3 regions of the Anaerotignum lactatifermentans genome follow, and region 2 is predicted to be linked to each of the others. Evidence: predicted binding sites of a transcription regulator. Region 2 holds the regulator's gene; each other region holds the start of a gene.
What was found. Region 2 encodes Rex, which represses fermentation and respiration genes when NADH is low (regulators of the CRP and FNR family bind a similar motif). Its sites were predicted from a motif close to ATTGTTAANTANTTAACAAT; they were not measured.
Positions count from the first base shown of each region.

Region 1: the regulator Rex is predicted to act here: its motif matches at 3,449-3,468, upstream of INF29_RS00880 (acyl-CoA dehydrogenase family protein).
Region 3: the regulator Rex is predicted to act here: its motif matches at 2,516-2,535, upstream of serC (3-phosphoserine/phosphohydroxythreonine transaminase).

Region 1 is NZ_JADCKK010000002.1:35,648-40,669, reverse strand. Features, by position in the region: gene fusA (elongation factor G) at 1-1,373, shown strand, start outside; gene tuf (elongation factor Tu) at 1,513-2,706, shown strand; gene INF29_RS00885 (hypothetical protein) at 2,924-3,061, shown strand; gene INF29_RS00880 (acyl-CoA dehydrogenase family protein) at 3,633-4,772, shown strand; gene INF29_RS00875 (electron transfer flavoprotein subunit beta/FixA family protein) at 4,839-5,022, shown strand, end outside.
Region 2 is NZ_JADCKK010000054.1:12,793-17,814, reverse strand. Features, by position in the region: gene INF29_RS11465 (ABC-F family ATP-binding cassette domain-containing protein) at 17-1,942, opposite strand; gene INF29_RS11460 (redox-sensing transcriptional repressor Rex) at 2,082-2,789, shown strand; gene thyA (thymidylate synthase) at 2,974-3,804, shown strand; gene INF29_RS11450 (dihydrofolate reductase) at 3,817-4,305, shown strand; gene INF29_RS11445 (hypothetical protein) at 4,338-4,724, shown strand; gene INF29_RS11440 (aldo/keto reductase) at 4,777-5,022, opposite strand, start outside.
Region 3 is NZ_JADCKK010000031.1:18,072-23,093, forward strand. Features, by position in the region: gene INF29_RS08920 (DUF1015 domain-containing protein) at 1-54, opposite strand, end outside; gene INF29_RS08925 (3-phosphoglycerate dehydrogenase family protein) at 56-1,234, opposite strand; gene serC (3-phosphoserine/phosphohydroxythreonine transaminase) at 1,249-2,331, opposite strand; gene INF29_RS08935 (LysR family transcriptional regulator) at 2,795-3,664, opposite strand; gene INF29_RS08940 (DMT family transporter) at 3,784-4,695, shown strand; gene INF29_RS08945 (N-acetylmuramoyl-L-alanine amidase) at 4,804-5,022, shown strand, end outside.

The DNA of each region.
Region 1 (5,022 bases), on a different contig from region 2:
CAGAAGAAGAACTGAAAGAAGCACTGCGTAAAGCATGTATCAACTGCGAACTGGTTCCCGTATTCTGCGGTTCCGCTTACAGAAACAAAGGCGTTCAGAAACTGCTGGACGGCGTTATCGAATATATGCCCGCTCCCATCGATATCCCCGCTATCAAAGGTATCGATCCCGAAACAGACCAAGAAGTAGAAAGACATTCTTCCGACGAAGAACCTTTCTCCGCTCTGGCATTCAAGATCATGAATGACCCCTTCGTTGGTAAGCTGGCATTCTTCCGTGTGTACTCCGGTACACTGGATGCAGGTTCTTACGTTTACAACTCTACAAAGGGTAAAAAAGAACGTGTAGGCCGTATCCTGCAGATGCACGCAAACCACAGAGAAGAAATCGACAAGGTTTACTCCGGTGATATTGCGGCTGCAGTAGGTTTCAAACTGACAACAACAGGTGACACAATCTGTGATGAAGATCACGAAGTAATTCTGGAATCCATGGTATTCCCTGAACCCGTTATCTCCGTTGCAATTGAACCTAAAACAAAAGCAGGTAGAGACAAAATGGGTATCGCTCTGGCAAAACTGGCAGAAGAAGATCCCACATTCAAAACATATACAGACTCCGAAACCGGTGACACAATCATCTCCGGTATGGGTGAACTGCACCTGGAAATCATCGTTGACCGTCTGCTGAGAGAATTCAAAGTAGAAGCAAACGTTGGTGCTCCTCAGGTTGCTTACAAAGAAACATTCCGTAAAGCTGTTGACGTTGAAGGTAAATTCGTTCGTCAGTCTGGTGGTAAAGGTCAGTATGGTCACTGTAAAGTGAAATTTGCACCTATCCCTACAGATGCAGAACACAACTACGAATTCATCAACAGCACCGTTGGTGGTTCTATTCCTAAGGAATATATCCCCGCTATCGACAAAGGTATTCAGCAGGCTATGCAGAGCGGTATCCTGGGCGGTTATCCCGTACTGGGCGTAAGAGCAGAAGTTTACGATGGTTCCTACCATGAAGTCGACTCCTCTGAAACTGCGTTCATGGTTGCTGGTTCCATGGCTTTCAAAGAAGCTATGAGAAAAGGTGACGCTGTACTGCTGGAACCCATCATGAAAGTTACAGTAACAGTACCCGAAGAATACATGGGTGACGTTATTGGTGACATCAACTCCCGTCGTGGCCGTATCGAAGGTATGGAAGCTAGAAACGGCGTACAGGTAATTCACTCCTTCGTACCTCTGGCTGAAATGTTCGGTTACTCCACAGACCTGCGTTCCAGATCTCAGGGCCGTGGTAACTACGTAATGGAAGTAGACCACTACGAACCCTGCCCGAAATCCGTTCAGGAAAAAGTTCTGGAAGGCAGAAAATAATTGCAAAAACCGGAATATAATTGTATTTTGGTATTGCAAAAACTGCGGAAGTTTAATATAATTAAGGACGATAGGTACATTTATGCGATAATGTATGAATCTATTTGCCTTAGTAAATTTTAAAGGAGGATATTTAAAAATGGCAAAACAGAAATTTGAAAGAACCAAACCTCATATGAATATTGGTACTATCGGTCACGTTGACCATGGTAAAACAACTCTGACTGCAGCTATCACAAAAACACTGCATGAAAGATATCAGATCGGTGAAGCAGTTGCTTTCGAAAACATCGACAAAGCTCCCGAAGAAAGAGAACGTGGTATCACAATCTCCACAGCTCACGTTGAATACGAAACACCTGTAAGACACTATGCACACGTTGACTGCCCGGGTCACGCTGACTATGTTAAAAACATGATCACAGGTGCTGCTCAGATGGACGGCGCTATCCTGGTAGTAGCTGCTACAGACGGTCCTATGGCTCAGACAAGAGAACACATCCTGCTGTCCCGTCAGGTAGGCGTACCTTACATTGTTGTATTCATGAACAAATGCGACATGGTTGAAGACGAAGAACTGCTGGATCTGGTTGAAATGGAAATCAGAGAACTGCTGAACGAATATGAATTCCCCGGTGATGATATTCCCATCATCAGAGGTTCCGCATTCCAGGCTCTGCAGGATCCCGCTGGTCCTTGGGGCGACAAGATCATCGAACTGTTCGATGCAATCGAATCCTACATTCCCGAACCCGAACGTGACACAGACAAACCTTTCCTGATGCCCGTCGAAGACGTATTCTCCATCACAGGCCGTGGTACAGTTGCTACAGGTAGAGTAGAAAGCGGCGTTGTTAAAGTACAGGACGAAGTTGAAATCGTTGGTCTGACAGACGAAATCAGAAAAGTAGTTGTAACTGGCGTAGAAATGTTCAGAAAACTGCTGGATCAGGCTGAAGCTGGTGACAACATCGGTGTTCTGCTGCGTGGTGTTCAGAGAAACGAAATCGAAAGAGGTCAGGTTCTGGCTAAACCCGGTTCCATCACACCTCATACAAAATTCAAAGCACAGGTTTACGTTCTGAGCAAAGAAGAAGGTGGCCGTCATACACCTTTCTTCAACAACTACAGACCTCAGTTCTACTTCAGAACAACAGACGTTACAGGCGTTATCTCTCTGCCCGAAGGTACAGAAATGTGCATGCCTGGCGACAACGTTGAAATGACAATCGAACTGATCACACCCGTTGCTATGAACCAGGGTCTGCGTTTCGCTATCCGTGAAGGTGGTAGAACAGTAGGCGCAGGTTCCGTAGTAGAAGTTATCGAATAATTTCAACTCCATACGGTAAATGCAAAAGGAGTATCCTTAGGGATACTCCTTTTTTGTGTGCTGCCATATATTAAGGAAGAAATGGAAACGGAATGACGAAAAGAAATATTTTCTGTTTCGGAAGAATAGACAAAAAAGGAGAAAGGGGACAAAAGGATATTTAGCGTAATTTTTCACAAAAATATGACGGTATGAAAAAATGTGATAAGAACGGTTCATGGCAGGGAAGAAGCCCATTCGAGGGAAAGAAAAAGGTTTATTTTTTACCGAAAAAAAGGGAAAAAGCCCGAAAGATTGGGAAAAGAAGGAAAAAGCAAGGGATGTTCATTATGAAAAGTACACAATGCTTGTATGACAACATAAGGGCAAAAACCATGTTGGAGACAGTGGGGATATTGACAGAGAAAAGACAATAGTGTAAAGTAGGGTTAAGCAAAAAGACAAGGAACACACAAAATCAGCAGGCAGTGTGTTATTTTTTCGGCAGTATATTTCGCATACAAAGTATTGAGAAAAACAAAGGTTTCTTTGCCATTCACAGATCCATGGAACGGACATTTTCCGGAAGAATCGAGAAGCGATCGTGGCTGAAGGCAAGAGAATTTGGGTAAAAGAGGCGAAAGGAAGATGCCGGAAGAACCATGGATTTTTGTTGGTTTTTTTGTGGCGAAAAGACAGTGAGAACTGTCGGTATTACCATAAATTGTGACCGTTTTTTATCTAATATTTAATCGACAAAGATGTTGACAATTTTTAGACAAAAATGGTATAGTTCTTTTAGAAGCGCACAAATGCTTTTCTGTTGAGATGCAAAAAAGCGAATGTGGACTTCATGACGGCAGCGTCGGATGTAGGTTGTTTTTATAAAGCGACCGGGGCGCAAGGACGGTTGCTTTAAATTTATTAAAAAATAGGAGGAATATTAAATGGATTTCAAATTGACAAAAACTCAGATGCTTCAGCAAGAGTTGTTCAGAAAATTTGCTGAAACAGAAGTTAAACCCATCGCAAAGGACATGGACGAAAAAGAAGAATACTCTGCTGAACTGCTGCAGAAATTGCAGAAAATCGGTGCGTTCGGTATTCCTTATTCCAGAGAATATGGCGGTCAGGGTGCAGACGTTCTGACATACACACTGTGCATGGAAGAAATGTCCAAAGTTGATGCTTCCACAGGTATCACACTGTCCGTACATACATCTCTTTGCTGCCCTTGTATCAATGAATTTGGTACAGAAGAACAGAAACAGAAATATCTGAGACCTCTGGTTGACGGTTCTAAGATCGGCTGCTTTGGTCTGACAGAACCCGGTGCTGGTACAGACGCTGCTGGCGTACGTACAGAAGCTACACTTGATGGCGACTACTATGTACTGAACGGTACAAAGATGTTCACAACAAACTCCGGTTTTGCTGATATCTTCATCGTATTCGCTCTGACAGACAAATCCAAAGGTCCTAAAGGTATGTCCGCTTTCATCGTAGAAAGAGGCTACGAAGGTCTGACAGTTGGTCCCAACATCGAACGTATGGGTATCAGAGCTGCTTCCAACTGTGAAGTAATCTATGAAAACGTAAGAGTTCCCAAAGAAAACCTGCTGGGCAAAGAAGGTCAGGGCTACAAGATCGCTATGACAGCTCTGGGCGGCGGTCGTATCGGTATCGGTGCTCAGTCCGTAGGTATCGCACAGGGTGCTATTGATGAAACACTGAAATATGTTAAAGAAAGAAAACAGGGTGGCAAACCCATCGGTAAATATCAGAATACACAGTTCAAACTTGCTGAATGCCAGACAAAAGTTGATGCTGCTAGACTGATGGTATGGAGAGCTGCTACTGAAAAAGACAACCATGGCAACTACGCTCCTTATGCTGCTATGTGCAAATACTTCGCATCTGATGTAGCAAACGAAGTTACAAGACAGTGCGTACAGCTGTTCGGTGGTTACGGTTACTGCCGTGAATATCCCGTTGAAAGAGCTATGCGTGACGCTAAAATCACAGAAATCTACGAAGGTACAAACGAAGCTATGAAGATGATCATCTCCGGCTCCATGAAGGTTTGATCTAGTAGATATTCTCAAATTTAGATGACGAAGCTAAATTACTAATATTTTGGAAGGAGAACTATAATGAAAATCGTTGTATGCATTAAACAAGTACCAGATACAGTTGAAGTTAAAATTGATCCTAAAACCGGCACTCTGATCCGTGACGGTGTTCCCTCTATTATCAACCACGACGACAAAACAGGTATCGAAGCTGCTCTGACTCTGAAAGAACAGCTGGGCGGCACAGTTACAGTAGTATCCATGG
Region 2 (5,022 bases):
TTTTGTTAGCAGGTTTTTATGCGTGGAGCCCTTCCCATTCTTCATAAAGCCCTTCCAGTTTTTCTTCCAGTTTTGTCTTTTCCTCGAAGATTTCCTGGGCTTTGGCGTAGTCGGAGCTTGCCGCTGCCATATCCTCATCGGCTTTGGCAATGGCTGCTTCTGTTTCCTCAATGGCTTTTTCTACTTTGGCAATCTTTGCCGCCAGTTTCCGCTCTGCTGCCTGCTGTTCTTTCTGTTTCAGCCAATCGCTCTTGGTGTCGGTCATGGTCTGGACAGGAGTGGGAGCGGCGCCTTTTGCAGGCTGTTCTGCCGCAAGCAGGGCTTCTTTTCTTGCCCGTTCCGCTTTTTTCTCCATATAATAATCATAATTGCCCTCATAGCGTGTGATGCCTTCGGGAGAAAGCTCCAGTATGATCTGGGCAGTCTTATTGATGAAATAACGGTCGTGGGAGATGTATACCACGGTGCCTTCATAGCGGTTCAGAGCGTCCTCCAGCACTTCTTTGGAGAACATATCCAGATGGTTGGTAGGTTCGTCCAGCATCAGCAGGTTTGCTTTGGAAAGCATGATTTTTGCCAGAGAAACGCGACCTTTTTCGCCGCCGCTGAGGGAAGAAACCTGTTTGAACACGTCATCTTCCGTAAAGACAAAGGCTGCCAGCATATTGCGGATTTCCCCCGCCGTCAAAGTGGGGTAAGTATCGGAAATTTCATCGAAAATGGTCTTGTTGCTGTCTAATTTCTGCTGTTCCTGGTCATAATAACCCACATGAACATTGGTGCCGAACCGCATAAGCCCGCTGTCGGAAGGCACTTCGCCCAGAAGCATTTTAAACAGTGTGGATTTGCCCACGCCGTTGGGACCGATGATGGCAACGGTTTCCCCACGCTTGATATCCAGATTCACATGGCGGAAAATACGCTGTCCGCCGTAGGACTTGGACAGTTCTTCCGCATGGAGTACGTCACTGCCGCTGATGATGCGGGGTGTCAATGTCAGGCGCATATGGGAAGGCAGGCTGTCGGGGCGATCGATACGCTCGATTTTTTCCAGCTGTTTTTCCCGGCTTTCGGCACGCTTGATGGATTTTTCCCGATTGAATGCCTTCAGTGTGCGGATGACTTCTTCCTGTCGTTTCAGCTCTCTCTGCTGGTTTTCGTAAGCCTTCTGCTGGATGTCCCGGTTGATGGCTTTCTGGTTCATGTATGCGGTGTAGTTGCCGTTGTATACAGTGGATTTTCTGTTTTCGATTTCCACTACTTTGGTGACGATTTTATCCAGGAAATAACGGTCATGGGAAATGATGAGGACAGAGCCGTCGTATGTTTTCAGGAAATCTTCCAGCCATTCAATGGAAGCAATGTCCAGATGGTTGGTAGGTTCGTCCAGCAGCAGCAAATCCGGCTTGGATAACAGCAGTTTGCCCAGATACACACGGGTTTTCTGTCCGCCGGAAAGCTGGGACAGGGGGCGGTCGAATTCGTCCTCCCCAAAGCCCAGACCTTTCAGTACACCTTTCAGACGGCTTTTGTAGCTGTAACCGTCGTTTTGTTCAAATTCGTGCTGTAAAGACGCGTAATCCTCCATCATGTCAGACAACTCTTTTCCTGACAGGTGTGTCATTTCGTTTTCTATTTCACGAAGACGGACCTCGGCCGTTAAAATTTTTTCAAAGACCGATAGCATTTCTTCATAAATTGTGCGGCTGCTTTCTATTTGTTGGTTCTGTGCCATGTAGCCCATGGTGGTTTCTTTTTTCAGGAAAACATCGCCGCCGTCAGCGGAGATTTCCCCCGTCAAAATGCGGAACAGGGTGGTCTTTCCGGCGCCGTTAACGCCTACGATTGCGGTTTTTTCTCTTTCTTCTATATGAAATGTGATGTTTTCCAATATGGTGTCGATGCCATAGGATTTTTCTATGTGATTGACTGCAAGTATCATGTTTTATTCCTCCGTAACCCTTGGGTTGTCCACAATTATGATACCAGAAAAAAGGGCGGAATAAAAGAGTTATTGTTGACAATAAAATAACAGGCGTGCTATACTGAAATCAAATTGAGTAGGAGAGGATTTGGATAATATGGATAGTGAAAAAAAGATTTCACCGGCGGTAATAAACAGATTACCCAGATATTATCGGTATTTGGGCGATTTGCTGGAAAGCGACATCACCAGAATTTCTTCCAAAGAGCTCAGTGCAAAGATGAATATTACAGCCTCTCAGATTCGCCAGGATTTGAACAATTTCGGCGGCTTCGGTCAGCAGGGATACGGCTATAATGTAGAATATCTTTACAATGAAATCAAAAAGATACTGGGATTGGATCGTATGTACAATATGATCGTTATTGGCGGCGGTAATATCGGTCAGGCGTTGGTCAATTATACAAATTTTGAAAAACGCGGTTTCGTCATCAAAGCAGTTTTTGACATCAATCCTCGTCTGGTTGGCATGACCATCCGTGGCGTGGAGGTTTATGACGTGGACAAAATGGAGGAATACGTGAAAAACAATCGCGTAGACGTTGCCATTTTGACACTGCCTCGTTCACAGGCTGTTAAGGTTGCCCATGATTTGGCAAAATGGGGCGTAAAGGGCATGTGGAACTTCAGCCATGTGGATTTGCAGGTTCCCGATGATGTGCTGGTGGAAAACGTGCATTTGACAGACAGTCTGATGACACTGCTTTACAAGATCAATGAAATGTACAGCGAAGAAAACGATCTGCATCACCTGCAGAACGGTCTGCCTGTAAAACACCGTCAGGTGGAAGAAGAAGAAAAGTAAAAACAGAAAATGAAATAAAAAACAGACAATGTCCGGGGCGTTGTCTGTTTTTTTGCGTTTGTTTTGCGCATTTTTTTCTGCTGTGACCAAGAGGCGTTGGGAAAATTGGGTTGAAGGCGGCAGAAAGATAGGGTATCATAAAAGAGGAGAAAGAAATGAACGATTTTTTAGGAGGAAAGAAACATTGAGCAGAGCAGACGATATTTTCATACAGAATTGCAAACAGATTTTAGAGCATGGCTTTTCTACAGAAAACGAAAAGGTGCGCCCCCACTGGGAAGACGGCACACCTGCCTACACCATCAAGACCTTTGGCGTGGTGAACCGCTATGATCTGAGCAAGGAATTTCCTTTGCTGACACTGCGCGCCACCAACTGGAAAGCAGCCATTGACGAGATCCTGTGGATCTGGCAGAAAAAATCCAACAACATCCACGATCTGAACAGCAAAATCTGGGATTCCTGGGCAGACGAAACAGGCTCCATCGGTAAGGCTTATGGCTATCAGCTGGGTGTGAAATACAAATTCAAACACGGCGAAATGGATCAGGTGGACAACGTGCTGTGGCAGTTGAAAAATGCGCCCGCGTCCCGTCGTATCATGACAAACATCTACAACTTTGCAGACCTGACAGAAATGGGACTGGAACCCTGTGCTTACAGTATGACTTTCAATGTGACAGGCAATAAACTGAATGCGATCCTGAACCAGCGTTCTCAGGATACATTGGCGGCAAACAACTGGAATGTGGTGCAGTATTCCGCATTGCTGATGATGTTCGCACAGGTCAGCGGACTGGAGCCCGGCGAACTGGTACACGTCATTAGCGACATGCATATTTACGACCGTCATGTACCTATCATCAAAGAACTTATTGAACGGGAAACATTCCCCGCACCCAAGGTGCGTTTGAATCCCGAAATCAAGAATTTCTATGATTTCACTGTAGATGACTTTATCGTGGAAGACTACGAACACGGCAAACCCATCGGCAAAGTGCCCATTGCCATTTAAGGAGGAAAACCCATGAATCTCATTGTAGCAGTAGACGAAAACTGGGGCATCGGCAAGGACAATGAACTGCTGTGCCGCATTTCCGCAGATATGAAAAATTTCCGTGCGGTGACCATGGGTCATGTGCTGGTGCTGGGCAGAAAGACACTGGAATCTTTCCCCGGCAAAAAGCCTTTGCCCAAACGTACCCATATTGTGCTGACAGCAAATAAGGCTTATGAAGCGGAAGGGGTGACCCTTTGCCATAGTCTGGAAGAACTGCCTGCAGTGCTGGCGGATTACGAGGATGATGATATTTTTGTTATCGGCGGCGGCAGCATTTATGAACAGCTTCTGCCTCAGTGCAAAAAAGCATACATCACCAAAATCTATGACAAATTTCCTGCGGATACTTATTTCCCCAATCTGGATGAAAAACCGGAATGGACATTGACAGAAAAAGGGGAAGTACAGGAAGAAAATGGCGTGAAATTCTCTTTTGACATTTACGAACAAAAATAAAGGGCTGTTTCGGGGGAAAGGGGAGGATTTGTATGTTGACCATTTACATTCATCGGAAAAAAGTGGCAGATATCATTTGTATGGTATATGCCCTGATGTTTACCAATCTGCTGAATTACTGTAATCTCATACGTGCACGCACATACGACCCCAAATGGGCGTATGCGGCATTTGGGCTGATTGCCGTGTATTTTCTGGTGCTGTATATCTTCACCCAGATTTGCGACTGGAAGATGGCAGCCATCAATTTGGTGGTATTCATTGTGGCGCTGGTCATCCGCAATGGATTAGATGGCTTTTTCCTCTTTCTTGCGGCACCTGATTTTTCGTCGGTACTGTTTATGATCTTCATCCTTTGCCATCGGGGGCATGAAGCAAAGAAAAAGAAGGAACCTCTTTCTCAAACAAAGATAGAATGATAAAAAACAGCCGGAATCCCTACATATAAAGGATTCCGGCTGTTTTTGTCTTTTAGAATGTGTCGGGATGATGTCCGCCCCATCCTGTCTGGGGCATGCACATCAGACGGGACATGTCCTCAGGAGAAATGGTGAAATCGAAAATATCCAGATTTGCTTTCATACGTTCCGCAGAGCTGGATTTAGGCAGAGGCAATACATGATTGTCCAGGGCAAAACGCAGACAAATCTGTGCAGGTGTTTTGCCGTATTTTTCTGCCAGTTCCAGCACCAGAGCATCTTCCAGCACACGGGTACG
Region 3 (5,022 bases), on a different contig from region 2:
CTTGGCATATTCAGGTGCGGGACGGATGCCCATAAAAGGTCTGATGGTTGCCATATTATCCCTCCTGATTCAGTACGCGTACTTTTTTAACACTGTGGATGGCATAGAGGTCATCCACCAGTTCGTTGACGTTTTCCGGCAGGTTATCGCAAACGATGATGTTGTAAGCCAGCTCGCCTTTGGAGTTGTTTACCATCTTGTCGATGTTGATATGGTGCTTGGTAAATACGGCACCCAACTGCCCGATCATGTTCACGATGTTGGAGTGGGAAATGGCAATACGAGGTTTGCCGGAATAAGGCACGATACAGCCGGGGAAGTTCACGGAATTGCGGATGTTGCCGTAACGCAGGTATTCCCGCAGTTCCACAGCAGCCATTTCGGCGCAGTTTTCCTCGGATTCCGGTGTAGACGCACCCAGATGAGGCAGAACGATGATGTTTTCGTTGCCCAGCAGGGTTTCGTCAGGGAAGTCTGTGATATATCTTGCAATGATGCCTTTTTCAATGGCGTCTTTCAGTGCTTCGTTGTCTACCAGACCGCCTCTGGCAAAGTTCAAAAGTCTTGCGCCTTTTTTGGTTACGGCAAAGAGTTTTTCGTCAAAGGTGTTTCTGGTTTTGTCATTCAGTGGAATGTGAATGGTGATGTAATCGCTCTTGGATACCAGTTCTTCCAGTGTTTCCGCTTTATCAACGGAAGCGGACAGATGCCAAGCGGCTTCCAGTGTCAGGAAGGGGTCATAGCCGATGACGTCCATGCCCAAGTCCAAAGCGGCATTTGCCACCAGTACGCCAATGGCGCCCAGACCGATGACGCCGATGGTTTTTCCCGCGATTTCGGGACCGATGAACTGCTTTTTGTTAGCTTCTACGGCTTTTTCCACGTTTTCATTGCCTGCCAGAGTCTGTACCCACTGAGCGCCGTTGATGATGCGGCGGGAGGATACCAAGAGACCTGCCAGCACCAGTTCTTTTACGGCGTTGGCATTGGCACCGGGGGTGTTGAATACGGGAATCCCCATTTCTGTGCATTTGTCAATGGGAATGTTGTTGGTGCCTGCACCTGCGCGGGCTACCCCCAGCAGGTTGTCGTTGAGCTCCATGCTGTGCATGTCGAAGCTGCGCAGAATGATGCCCTCAGGGCGTGCAGCTTCCGGGTCTATGTGAAATTCTGCTTCAGGCAGTTTGCTCAGACCTGCCTGAGAAATCTGGTTCAGTGTTTTGATGGTATACATACGGACATTCTCCTTTACTTGTTTTCTGCTTCAAACTGTTTCATAAACGCCACCAGCGCTTCTACGCCTTCTTTGGGCATAGCGTTGTAGATGCTGGCACGCATGCCGCCAACGGTACGATGACCTTTCAGATTCACAAAGCCTTTTTCGCTGGCTTCTTTGATGAATTTTGCGTTCAGTTCTTCTGTGGGCAGCACAAAAGGCACGTTCATGAGGGAACGGTCTTTTTTCTGCACAGTGCCGTGGAACAGGGCAGAACTGTCCAGAAAATCATAGAGCAGTGCCGCTTTTTCTTCATTGCGTTTCTGCAGAGCTGCTACGCCGCCTTGTGCTTTTACCCATTCAAACACTCTGCCCATGAAGTAAATACCGTAAGTGGGCGGTGTGTTGTAAAGGGAATTGTTTTTGGCATGGATGTCATACTTGAGCATGGTGGGTGTGAAATCCATGGCATTGCCCAGCAGGTCTTCCCGGATGATGACAACAGTCACCCCGGCAGGACCCAGGTTTTTCTGAGCACCCGCAAAGAGCAGACCGAACTTTGTGATGTCGATTTCCTCGGACAAAATGGAGGAGGACATATCCCCCACCAGAGGAACATCGCCCACATTGGGCAGTTTGGTCCAGCGTGTGCCGTAAATGGTGTTGTTTAAAGTGATATAGAAATAGTCCGCATGTTTGTCAAATTTGGATTCATCCAGTTCGGGGATGCGGTCGAAAGTGGTGTCGGCAGAAGAAGCCACAATGTTGACTTTGCCGTAGCGTGCCGCTTCTTCTGCGGCTTTTTTTGCCCACTGACCTGTTACCACATAGTCTGCCTTGTTGTTTTTGTTCATCAGATTCAGCGGAATCATGGCAAACTGTGTGGAGCCGCCGCCCTGCAGGAACAGGATTTTGTAATTGTCGGGAATGTGCATCAAATCCCGCAGGTCTGCCTGAGCCTTTTCCAAAATGCCTTCGAACACTTTAGATCGATGGCTCATCTCCATTACGGACATGCCTGAGGAGCCGTAACAGACAAATTCTTTTTGCGCCTGTTCCAGAACTTCCAGTGGCAGCATGGATGGTCCAGCTGAAAAATTGAATACTCTTTCCATAAATAAGCCTCCCTTAAAGTGTGATAAGTAATGATGTCCCGATTGTGTGGGACGGAAAAAGACCAGGGTCTTTTTGGTTTTATGAAGTTGATTATAGCACGGCAAGCGGAACCGTCAATAAAAAAGAAGTATTTTTTAAAGTGTAAAAAAAATTTCGGAGGATAGCGCAAAAAAAGTACAAAAAGTTGCCAAAAAAATGTCAATATTAAACAGACAAATGTCCACGTATAAAATACAAAAATGAATACTGTCTTTTGTATACAGCAAAAAGCCCATAGAAATCAAGCCTTCCCCAAAAAGCGAAAATCCATCTGTCGCTGTATCAGCTTATGGTCTGACAAAAGAAAGGATGACGTTTTTTTGCATTCAAAAGACAAATTCTTTGTTGTGTTCGCACAAAAAGGACAAAAAAGAACACATCCCCAAAAATATTTTGGAGGGGATGTGCTCCATGAAAAGAGAATTATTTTTCTGCCAGCATTTTGCAGGTCAGGTCTACGAACGCTTGAGCGGCGGGAGAAAGTTCTGCTTGTGGCAGAGCAATGCCAAGAGAAATGGTATGAGGCGGGTCTAAAGGCAATTTGACAACGTTAGCCGTGTGCCCTTCGGTGATGAGGCGGTTCATGATACTCATGCCCAAACCCTGGGCAATCATAGAAAGGGCGGCATGGTTTTCGATGGTTTCATATTTCACTTTGGGGTGGATGTCATAAGCGCGGAACAGCTGGACAACGTCATAATCGGCGCCATAAGCAGGCATGATGAAGTCCTCTTGCTGGCAGGCGGAGAGAGGATATATCTTTTCTCCTGCCATGGGATGTTCCGGCGGCAGTACAGCAATCATGGGGTCTTTTCGCAGGGGAATCCATGTGTAAGGACTGTCGGACTTTTCGCTGTAAAGGCAGACATCTACCTGTCTGTTTTCCAGAAAGCTGTCCAGTTCCTGATGGATGCCTTCTTTTAATATGATGCGGATGCCGGGATAGGACACGGCAAAGGCTTTGATGACGGGAGGCAGCCAGCAGGTGGCAATGCTGGTGTAAACGCCGATGGTAAGGCGACCTGTCTGTAAGCCGTTGATGCGGGAGGAAATCTGCTCAAAACGGTTGGCACAGTCTGCCATTTCCCGCAGAACAGGCATCAGCTCCAAGGCGCTGGGGGTGGGAACAACGCCAGTTTTGGAGCGGTACAGCAGGGGAAAGCCCAGTTCTGCTTCCAGATTGGTCATCATGTGGCTGATGCCCGAAGGGGTGTAGTGGAGCTGTTCCGCTGCCTTTGTGAAACTGCCTGTATCAATGGCAGCCAGAAGCGCTTCGCATTTTTTAAAATCCATTTTGTGACCTCCTTATCTATGACGATTCTTCATAGATAATAGTATAAAACAGCGTTTTACTTTATACAAGAGGGGCGTTATACTGAGGGCAGATATTTCGGAAAGGAAGGCGGTAAGGTATGCAGAAGAAAGAAATGGCAGGGCTCATGGTCATTGCGGCAGGATGTCTTTGGGGTGTCATTGGATTGTTTTCCCGCAAGTTGTCGGCGGTAGGGTTTGATGCCGTGCAGATTACGGCGCTGCGCAGTCTGGTGACGGCTGTAGGGCTGTTTTTGCTGCTCTTTTGCAAAGACCGGAAACTTTGCCGCATAGATTGGAAAGACCTGTGGATGTTCTTAGGCACAGGCATTTGCAGCATTGCCGGATTCAACATCTTTTACTTTGTGACCATCAGCGTCACCACATTGTCCGTGGCAGCTATCCTCCTTTATACAGCGCCTTTTTTCGTTATGGTATTGTCTGCGGTGCTGTTTCATGAGAAAATCACTGCCCAGAAGGTGAAAGGGCTTGTATTCGCTTTGGCTGGATGCATCTGCACCACAGGGATTTTCAGCGGCAGTTTCCATGTGACGGTACTGGGCATCCTCACAGGTGTTGCATCTGGTTTCTGTTATGCTCTTTATAGTATTTTCGGGAAATTCGCCCTGAAAAAATATACTTCCGAAACGGTGACACTCTATACATTCCTTATGGCATCTGCTGCCATGTTGCCTCTGTCCCATCCGGCGGACATGTTTTCTCTGGCAGTCAGTGATTTTTCTCTGACAGGCGGCATTTTACTGCTGGGTTTGGTGTGTACCCTTCTTCCTTTTCTGCTCTATACCAGAGGGCTGTCCCGTATGGATTCGGGAAAAGCCTCTGTTCTTGCCTTTGCGGAGCCCCTGACGGCAACCCTTATGGGGGTAGTTGCTTTTGGCGAAGTGCCGGATGGCTTTGGCTGGCTGGGTGTTGCGCTACTCTTTGGCGCATTGGTACTGCTGCAAATGCCCCAGAAACAAAGAAAAACTGGAAAGATTCCGAACATTTCGTAAAATATAAATTCCCATTTCCTTAGGAAAAAAGACGGTGACGGCTATTTTTGGCACGACCGTCTTTTTTTCCTGTCTAAAACATAAACATGACAGGAGGGGGGAATGGATATGGACGAAAAGAAGCGGCGATATTTGTTATGGGCGTGTTGTATGGTCATTTGCCTTTGTGTGCTCCATCAGGGACGGGCAGCGGAAACCATGCTGCCTGTGGCGGAAAAGACCATTGTGCTGGATGCGGGGCACGGCGGCTGGGACCCGGGAAAAACAGGGAAAACCGGTGTGGATGAACAGGAACTGAACCTTGCCATTGTGAAAAAATTGCAGGCA